DNA from 3 places in the Dietzia sp. SYD-A1 genome. Region 3 is predicted to be linked to each of the others. Evidence: predicted binding sites of a transcription regulator. Region 3 holds the regulator's gene; each other region holds the start of a gene.
What was found. Region 3 encodes LexA, which represses DNA repair genes until DNA is damaged. Its sites were predicted from a motif close to CGAACANNTGTTCG; they were not measured.
Positions count from the first base shown of each region.

Region 1: a site for LexA is predicted at 1,278-1,291, ahead of IY392_RS04170 (HNH endonuclease signature motif containing protein). Genes of this name have one in related genera too.
Region 2: a site for LexA is predicted at 1,633-1,646, ahead of recA (recombinase RecA). Genes of this name have one in related genera too.

Region 1 covers NZ_JADDKI010000078.1:10,019-13,292, forward strand. Annotated here, with positions in the region: gene pgi (glucose-6-phosphate isomerase) at 1-500, shown strand, start outside; gene IY392_RS04165 (dihydrofolate reductase family protein) at 566-1,159, shown strand; gene IY392_RS04170 (HNH endonuclease signature motif containing protein) at 1,329-2,990, shown strand; gene IY392_RS04175 (SDR family oxidoreductase) at 2,995-3,274, opposite strand, start outside.
Region 2 covers NZ_JADDKI010000058.1:6,988-10,261, forward strand. Annotated here, with positions in the region: gene IY392_RS03005 (CinA family protein) at 1-61, shown strand, start outside; gene IY392_RS03010 (helix-turn-helix domain-containing protein) at 78-416, shown strand; gene IY392_RS03015 (PspA/IM30 family protein) at 514-1,341, shown strand; gene IY392_RS03020 (DUF3046 domain-containing protein) at 1,412-1,606, shown strand; gene recA (recombinase RecA) at 1,829-2,935, shown strand; gene IY392_RS03030 (regulatory protein RecX) at 2,935-3,274, shown strand, end outside.
Region 3 covers NZ_JADDKI010000283.1:5,363-8,636, forward strand. Annotated here, with positions in the region: gene nrdR (transcriptional regulator NrdR) at 77-535, opposite strand; gene IY392_RS11970 (hypothetical protein) at 650-1,012, opposite strand; gene lexA (transcriptional repressor LexA) at 1,241-1,909, shown strand; gene hflX (GTPase HflX) at 2,008-3,274, opposite strand, start outside.

The DNA.
Region 1 (3,274 bases), on a different contig from region 3:
AGCACGCCTTCTTCCAGCTCCTGCATCAGGGCACCCAGCTCGTCCCGGTGGACTTCATCGGTATCGCCCGCCCGGTGACGGACCTGCCCGCCGCGGACGGCGCCGGCTCGATGCACGACATGCTCGTGGCCAACCTCTTCGCCCAGTCCCGCGTGCTGGCGTTCGGCAAGACCGAGGAGGAGGTGCTCGCGGAGGGGGTCGACCCCGAGCTCGCGCCCCACAAGGTCATGCCCGGCAACCGGCCGTCCACCACGATCCTCGCCCCGTCGCTCTCACCCGGGGTCCTCGGCCAGCTCATCGCGCTGTACGAACACGTGGTGTTCACCCAGGCCGCCGTGCTGGGCATCAACGCCTTCGACCAGTGGGGGGTCGAGCTGGGTAAGGCGCAGGCCGGCGAGCTCCTGCGGGCTCTGACCGCCGAGAGGCACCCGGGAGACGGTTTCGATTCCTCGACGGATTCTCTCGTGGAGATCTACCGCGAGGCCCGCGGTCGCCGCTGAGTCGGCCCTCCTCGCCCACGAAGGGCTCGTAACCGGGTGTCGTACCCCGGTGCGATCATTCCCGCATGAGCACCGTCTACTGCACCGCCACCAGCCTCGACGGGTACATCGCCGACGACGAGGAGAGCCTCTCCTGGCTGTTCGCGACCTCCGGCGGGGCAGATCCCACAGGTGGCACACCGACCGAGCCCGACCCCGCGCTCCCCGCCCTCCACCTCGACCGCTTCTATTCCGGCGTCGGTTCACTCGTCTGCGGGGTCAACACGTTCGAGTGGGTGCGCCGCGACCTCACGAAGGACGGCCGACCGTTCGTCTGGCCCTACTCCGTGCCGAGCTGGGTCGTCACCCACCGCGATCTCGATCCCGTCGACGGAGTCGAGTTCGTCGCCGGTGACGTCGGCGATCTGCACCCCCTCCTGGTCGATGCCGCCGGCGGCGGGGATGTCTGGGTGGTCGGTGGTGGCGACCTCGCGGGCCAGTTCGCCGACCGGGGGTTGCTCGACCGGGTCTGGATCCACCAGTGTCCGGTCGTCCTCGGTTCCGGGCGTCCCCTGCTGCCCCGCCGGCTCCGTCTTCGCCGTCGGCAGCTCGAGGCGCAGGGCCAGTTCACAGCGATGCTGTTCGACGTGGTGGGCCCCGAGGCGCGCCCCACCCGCTGACCGGGCCGCCTACCGGGCCGTACCGCTGACCTGCGTGCACGCCTGCGTTCTCGCCTGCCCGAGTCTCGGCGATGACCAGTCCACACCCCTCGAACATTCGAACCTGTGTGCGTAGTATCGAACGTACATTCGACAGATGTCGGACACTCGATGGTGACGGGGGTGCGGTATGGACGGCGACGAGAACCCGTTCACGGGCAGCGCTTCCCTCGGCTCCTCCGGAGTCGATCCGCTGACCAGGTTGACCACCTCGGTTCGTGCCGGCTGGGAGGCGGAGAACCGGGCTGCTGCCCGGCGATTGTCGGCCTGCTACGACCTGCTGCTCGAGTGCCTGCGCCGCGACGACTCGGGCGCCGGCCCGGAGTCCCCGCCCGGCCACGCGGTGGTCGACCCGTTCGATGTGGCCACCGGGTACGTGGTGGCAGCGATGGCCGTCTCCACCCTGCGGGCCGAATCGATGGTCTCCTTCGCCGCGGACCTGCACCAGCGCTACCCCGCCGTCCTCGCAGCCCTGGCCTCAGGGCGCCTGGACCAGCGCGCCGCCGAACTGCTGGCCCGCCAGATGGCCACCGTCGATCCCTCGGTCCTCCCGCAGGTTCAACAGGACGTCGTCGACGACTACCTGGCCGCGATCGAGGCCGGCGAACGCCTCGGGGCGCGAGCGATTCGCGATGCGGTGGACACGATCATCGCCCGACACGACGCCGACGGCATCCGCAGGCGCAAGGAGGACGCCAGCCGTGCCCGCGGAGTGCGCATCAACAAGGGCGCCGACGGCATGTCCACCGTGTCGGCCATCCTTGCCACCGAAGAGGCGGCGGTCCTCGCCGAGGCGATCGACCAGCGCGCTGCCGAACACGCCGCCGCCGAAGCCGCCGCCGCCACCACCGAGGGGACCGGCCAGCCGGACCCGGACCCGGACCCGGACCCGGACCCGGACTACTACTACTCCAAGGCCGAACGCCGCGCGGACGCGCTGCTGTCACTCGTGTGTGGCGACAGCCCGCAGCCCGGCAGTTCGGACCATCCCGTGTCGCCGCTGCGACCCAAGGTCACCGTGATCGCTCCCGGCAACACCGGCGCGGACAACCCCGGTGCCGACGGCGACGGGGTGCGGGTGGAGTTCACCCGGACGGGCGAGGCCGCGCTTCAGGCTCTGCTGGACATGCTGAACATCAGCGACGGTGCCAGCGTCGAGAAGGTCGACCCCCGCATCGGTGCCGCCGACGACGCCGGCCGCGGCCTCAAGTACCGGCCCGGAGCCGAGTTGGCACGCCGCATCAGGCTGCGCGACGGAACCTGCCGCCACCCCGGGTGTGCGGTTCCAGCCGATGATTGTGACATCGATCATGTCCGACCGTTCGACCACGCCGACCCTGCCCGGGGCGGGCCGACCGAAGAGCACAACCTCATGTGTCTGTGTCGGCGTCACCACCGGTTCAAGACCTTTTCCGACTGGATCTACAACCTGGAGCCCGAGGGAGGTCTCACCGTCGTCACCCCCGATGGGGCGACCATGACGACCCGACCCTCCGGGCCGCTCGGGGCCTACCGCCGCGAGCAGGCCCGCGCGGAGTCCCAGGCCTGGAATAGGCAACAGAAGCGAAACCCGGACCCGACCACCACAGGCGGTGAAGCACGGCCGGAGCCCACTTATTGGTCTCGCCGAGCGCTCCGCCTGAACGCCGAGCGCGCCCGCGCACATGGATCGGCGGACACCCGCTTCGTCGACCACGGTCGCTGGTGGCGGCGGAACGCGCCCGTGGTCAGCACGGTCGAGCACGAGGTCCGGGCCCTACTCGACGACCTCCTCAGCCCGCCGCCCTTCTAGCAGGTCAGACGAACCTGCGGCTGACCTTCTCCGGCAGGAGCGTCAACAGTGGACCGATCGCCTTCCAGGGCTTGGCGGGGACGAGTGCCCGAGTGGGCTCGGCGTCGATCGTCCTGACCAGCGCGTCGACGCCCTCGTCGAATTCGGTCATCAGTGAGGTCTTGACCGAGCGGTTGATGTCGGTGCGGATGTACCCGGGGAGGATGTCGGTGACCTTGATGCGGCTGCCCGCGCTGTCGAGTTCGGCGTGCAGGCCCTGCGCCAGCGAGGACACGAACGCCTTG
Region 2 (3,274 bases), on a different contig from region 3:
CGCGGCCCTCGACCGGCTGGTGGGGATCGTCGGCTACCGCGGGAACGAATCGGGCGCATGAGGCGTTGTACCCCGTGATGCCGAACATCCAGATGACCACGCTGCCCCACCCGGACCACCGGAGCGGCCCCCCGTTGCTCCGGGAGACCCTCGGGACGGTGCTCCGCGGACTGAGGGGCGAGACGGGACGGACCCTGAGGGACGTCGCGGACGCGGCCCGGGTGAGTCCCGGGTACCTCTCCGAGATCGAGCGCGGACGCAAGGAGGCCTCGAGTGAGCTCCTCGCGTCGATCTCGGGCGCTCTCGACGTGTCCCTCGGGGAGATCCTGATCAGGGCCGCCGTCCAGGTCTCGCCCCCGGGCACCGTCCCGGCCCCGGGGACCGTGTCACCGCGGGAACCGGTCCTCGCGGCCTGAATCCCGCCCCGGCAACGCCCGGTGGTCGCCCCCCGGCGTAGTTCGGTACCGTGGTAACGACCCGTCGTCCGAATCGGCAGAAGGACACTACGCAGCGATGGCCAATCCGTTCACCAAGGCATGGCGCTACCTCATGGCGTTGTTCGATTCGAAGATCGACGAGAATGCTGACCCCAAGGTCCAGATCCAGCAGGCGATCTCGGACGCACAGCGCCAGCACCAGCAGCTGTCCCAGCAGGCGGCCGCCGTGATCGGCAACCAGCGGCAGCTGGAGATGAAGCTCAACCGACAGCTGGCCGACATCGAGAAGCTGCAGGGTTCGACGCGGCAGGCGCTCCAGATGTCCGAGCAGGCCCGCCAGAACGGTGACGCCCAGAAGGCGACCGAGTACGAGAACGCCGCGGAGGCGTTCGCCGCCCAGCTCGTCACCGCCGAGCAGAACGTCGAGGACCTCAAGGGTCTGCACGACCAGTCGCTCCAGGCCGCGGCCCAGGCCAAGAAGGCCGTGGAGCAGAACGCGATGGTCCTCCAGCAGAAGGTGGCCGAGCGGACCAAGCTGCTCAGCCAGCTGGAGCAGGCCAAGATGCAGGAGCAGGTCAGCGCGTCGCTGCAGTCGATGTCCGAGGTTTCCTCCGGAGGAAACACCCCGAATCTCGACCAGGTGCGGGACAAGATCGAGCGGCGGTACGCCAACGCCCTCGGTTCGGCCGAGCTCGCCCAGAACTCCGTTCAGGGCCGGATGCTCGAGGTCGAGCAGGCGTCGACGCAGATGGCCGGGCACAGCCGTCTCGAGCAGATCCGCGCGTCGATGAAGGCGGAGGGTGGCCAACTCGGGCAGGGCACCGGTTCGGCGTCCCAGCTCCCTCAGGGGCAGCCCCAGGCCGCGACGTCGCCGGAGCAGCAGGCGCAGACCGAACAGCAGTGAATCGTGCGAGGACGGGCCGCCGGTGAGGACGCCGGCGGCCCGTCCTCGTCCGTCGTGAAAGGGTGGGCACGTGACTCTGACGGAGTTCAGGGCCCGGACCGTCGAGGCCTTCGGGGACCTGCGAGCCGATCATCTCGTACGTTCCCATCACCTCGGGGCGTTCGACGGACGCACGGCGGAGGAGGCCATCGACGCCGGCGCCCCGGTCAAGCAGGTCTGGTTGGCCCTGTGCGCCGAGTTCGAGGTTCCCGACTCGTTACGTTGACACCCGGGCGGCGTGTCGTTGCCCCTCGAACACGCGTTCGCCTATAGTCGGGGCACGTGATGACGGGAGTGCCCGTCCACAGGGCGCCGTCCCTCCACAGTGAAGGGGTGCCGGGCTCGCGCGAGTCGTTCGTGTCGTACCCGACCCGTAGCGTCCGCGAGAGAGCAGACCACACAGACCATCCGGCACGACACCGGTGGTCGAGCACGAACGGAGAACATCATGGCCCCCAAGAACACCGCCAAGTCCGGAACCCGGACCGGCGTCGCCCCGAATCGGGAGCAGGCACTGGAGCTGGCGCTCGCCCAGATCGACAAGGCCTACGGCAAGGGGTCGGTCATGAGGCTCGGGGACGACACCCGCCCGCCGGTCCAGGTGATCCCCACCGGCGCCCTGTCGCTCGACGTCGCACTCGGAGTCGGCGGGTTCCCCCGCGGGCGCGTCGTGGAGGTCTACGGTCCGGAGTCGTCGGGTAAGACCACCGTCGCACTGCACGCCGTGGCCAATGCGCAGGCCGCCGGTGGTATCGCCGCGTTCATCGACGCGGAGCACGCACTGGATCCCGAGTACGCCCGCAAGCTCGGTGTGGACACGGACAACCTCATCGTCTCCCAGCCGGACACCGGCGAACAGGCGCTCGAGATCGCGGACATGCTGGTCAGGTCCGGATCCATCGACATCCTGGTCGTCGACTCCGTCGCGGCGTTGGTGCCGCGGGCGGAGATCGAGGGCGAGATGGGCGACAGCCACGTGGGACTCCAGGCCCGCCTGATGAGCCAGGCGCTCCGGAAGATGACCGGTGCGCTGCACAACACCAACACCACCGCCATCTTCATCAACCAGCTGCGCGAGAAGATCGGGGTGATGTTCGGCTCGCCCGAGACCACCACCGGCGGTAAGGCGCTCAAGTTCTACGCCTCGGTCCGCCTGGACGTGCGCAGGATCGAGACCCTGAAGGACGGCGCGGATGCGGTGGGTAACCGCACCAAGGTCAAGGTGGTCAAGAACAAGATCGCCCCGCCGTTCAAGATCGCGGAGTTCGACATCCTCTACGGGGAAGGCATCAGCCGCGAGGGATCGCTGATCGACATGGGCGTGGAGAACGGGTTCGTCAAGAAGTCGGGTTCCTGGTTCACCTACGGTGCCGACCAACTGGGGCAGGGCAAAGAGAATGCCCGCCGGTATCTGAAGGAGAACCCCTCGGTTCGCGATGAGATTGAACGGAAGATTCTCGACAAGCTCAACATCGGGGCCGGTGCGGAGCTCGCGGAGATCGAGGCGGAGGCAGATGAGGACGCACCCATCGACGTGGTGCCTGTCGAGTTCTGATGAGTGTCCGGGAGCCTGATTCCGACGAGCGGGTGCGGCGGATCACATCGGAGCAGCTACGCGCGGCGATCGCCGCGGTGGAGGCCAGGTCGTCAGGGAGCTCGGATCTGCCACCGTTGGCGCCCGAGGCCCACGACGCCGCGACTGCGGCCCTCCGTCTCCTGCGCCACCGTCCCCGTAGCGAACACGAACTCCGCGAGAGGCTTCTGGGTAAGGACCACGCGCCGGCCGCCGTGGACGAAGCGCTGGCCAGGGTCCGGGTCTGGGGCCTGGTGGACGACGCCGAATTCGCATCGGAATGGGTCAGAGGCCGCCGACGCCGACGCGGACGGTCGCGCG
Region 3 (3,274 bases):
TGAGAGTAGATCAGTGCCGCGGAACGGGGCTCAACGCGGCGGGCCCGCGCTCGTCGCTACGTCGAAGAACCCTCGCTCACCGGTGAGCGGCGTGGCGCTCTCTGAGTGCGATGATCTCGCGCTCGAAGTCTGCTGCGGAACTGAACTGCTTGTACACGGAGGCGAAGCGCAGATAGGCGACCTCGTCGAGATCCTGGAGAGGTCCCAGGATGGCCAGTCCGATCTCATGAGCGGGAACCTCGGACGCCCCGCCGGCCCTGACCGCATCCTCGACCTGCTGAGCGAGCCGCCGGAGCGCGTCCTCGTCGACCGACCTCCCCTGGCAGGCGCGGCGCACGCCGCGGACCACTTTGTCCCGACTGAAACGTTCCGTCACGCCGTTGCGTTTGAGGACGGTCAACAGCGGTGTCTCAAGGGTGGTGAACCGGTGTCCGCATTCGGGGCACTCGCGTCGACGCCGTATCGCCTGCCCCTCGTCGACCGACCGCGAATCGATCACCCGAGAGTCCTCGTGGTGACATATGGGGCAGTACATTCCAGCTTCGCCATTCGTCGACCTGGTCCGAACCGGTCCACCGGCCGGAGCCGACAGCGGTGCGAGGGCGACGGGCCGCCGTCCCGGGACCATTCTAGAAGGCGATGCCGTGGGTCACGCGTAGGCGGGCCCGCCCACGAGGGCCAACGCCAACAGCATCAGGATTCCGAAGACGATGCCGCCGACCACCAGCGCCCAGGTCGGCACGTCGTCCACCACCGGTGCAGCCGGTCTCGCCTCCACCCCGCACGCCCTGACCTGACCCGTGGACGCCGTCCGCACGCTCACCCGGCGACCGGGTGCCACCGACCGCGTGGGCACCTTCCGGCCACGGTCGAGGGTGCGGGTGACGGACGGGACCTCGGCAGGGACGCGCGTCCCCTCCCTGGGTGAATCGAACCGGTCGTGCGCGGTCGCACACACCTCCGTCCACGGGATGGACGGACGCGATCGTTGCTGCATTTCCAGGACGGTCATGACCACTCCCCACTCGACACTCCGTGCGAACCGGATTCGCACACTCGTGTGACTATTTGTGCACATCTGTTCGAACCCGAACGTGCCTAGAGTTGTATCACGCGGGTCCGACAGAGTCGACACCTGCGCGCGAATTCTTCGAACACCTGTGTGGCGCCCCCGCCCGGTCCGACGTAGGGTGTACACAGAAAGAGACGTCGAACACCCATTCGCTGAAGGGACCGCCGCATGCCCAAACCAGACTTCGAGGCCCTGACGACACGCCAGAAGAGCGTGCTGTTGCACATCCACGACACCGTCAAGGAGAGGGGTTATCCGCCGAGCATCCGGGAGATCGGTGATGCGGTCGGCCTACAGTCCACCTCCTCCGTGGCCCATCAGCTGCGGACCCTGGAGAAGAAGGGCTTCCTGACCCGCGACCCCCACAAGCCGCGGGCGGTCGACGTCCACGGCGTCCCCGGTCAGAGATCGCGGGGGCGACGTGCACCCGCGCAGGAGGACGTACGGCCCGGCGGAGCCGTCGAACCGGTCTACGTCCCGGTCCTGGGGCGGATCGCGGCCGGCGGTCCGATCCTCGCCGAGCAGGCTGTGGAGGAGGTATTCCCCCTGCCCTCCGACCTGGTGGGATCAGGAGACCTGTTCATGCTCAGGGTTGTCGGCGAATCGATGATCGACGCCGCGATCTGTGACGGCGACTATGTGGTGGTCCGTCGGCAGAATGTCGCCGACAACGGCGAGATCGTGGCGGCGATGATCGACGGCGAGGCCACGGTCAAGACGTTCCGCAGGGATTCGACCGGGGTCTGGCTCCTGCCCCACAACCCCTCGTTCCGTCCCATCCCCGGAGAGCACGCGACGATCCTCGGGAAGGTCGTGACCGTCTTCCGCAAGCTCTGAGCCTGTGCCGATGGTGCGTCGCCTGACCTCACCCGGCCGAGGCGGGAACCACGATCGCGACGTGGGTCAGGGCAGATCGGACCCTCACGGCGCTCTGGTCAGGCGACCCCGTCACGCCGGTCGGGGACGCGATACTCGTCGAGTTCTCCCGCCACTGAGGCGGGGAGTCGAACCTCTATCCGGGTTCCGTCCTTCGTGTGATCCTCGGCGACCACAGCGCCCTCCGCGTGGACACGGGAGACCACGTCTCCCCTCGTGAAGGGGATCTCGAGCGTGACCCGCGTGTCCCCCGAGGCGACCACCCCCATGATCCTCTCGAGGAGTTCGTCGAAACCCTGACCCGTCGCCGCCGACACGAACACCGCGTCCGGTAGCGCGTGGTGCAGCTCCGTCAGCACGACGGGGTCGGCCACATCGATCTTGTTGATCACCACGAGTTCGCGGGGCCTCTCGGCGTGCTGCTCCTCCACGACGTCGTTGATGACTGTCCGGACGGCGTCGATCTGGCGCAACGGGAACGTGTCAGATCCGTCCACCACGTGCAGGAGGAGCTCGGAATCGACGACCTCTTCCAACGTCGACCGGAACGCCTCGACGAGCTGCGTCGGGAGGTGCCGGACGAATCCGACGGTGTCGGTGAAGACCACCACTCGCCCATCGGGGAGCTCGGCGCGCCGGGTCGTCGGGTCCAGGGTCGCGAACAGTGCGTTCTGGACCAGCACTCCCGCGCCCGTCAGTCGGTTGAGCAGACTCGACTTGCCGGCGTTGGTGTACCCGGCGATGGCGATCGACGGCACCGGGGTCGCGCGCCGTCGATGACGCTTGGTGTCGCGCGCCTGCTTCATGCCCTTGATCTCCCGGCGGAGTCTGGCGGTGCGCTCCCTGATCCGGCGGCGGTCGGTCTCGATCTTCGTCTCACCGGGGCCACGGAGCCCGACGCCACCGTTGCTCCCCGCCCTGCCGCCGGCCTGCCGGGAGAGCGCCTCGCCCCAGCCGCGCAACCGCGGGAGCATGTACTCCATCTGCGCAAGCGAGACCTGGGCCTTGCCCTCACGACTGGTGGCGTGCTGGGCGAAGATGTCGAGGATCAGGGCGGTGCGGTCGATCACCTTGACGTTGACCACCTTCTCGAGGGCGATGAGCTGGCCGGGTGTCAGTTCACCGTCGCAGATCACCGTGTCCGCGCCCGTCGCGGCGATGACGTCCTTGAGGGTCCTGGCCTTACCGGAACCGATGTAGGTGGCGGGGTCCGGCTTGTCGCGCCGCTGGATCAACGCATCGCAGACCTCCGAGCCCGCGGTCTCGGCGAGCTGGGCCAGCTCGGCCATGGCGGCCTCCGCCTGCGCTGACGTGCCCTCGGTCCAG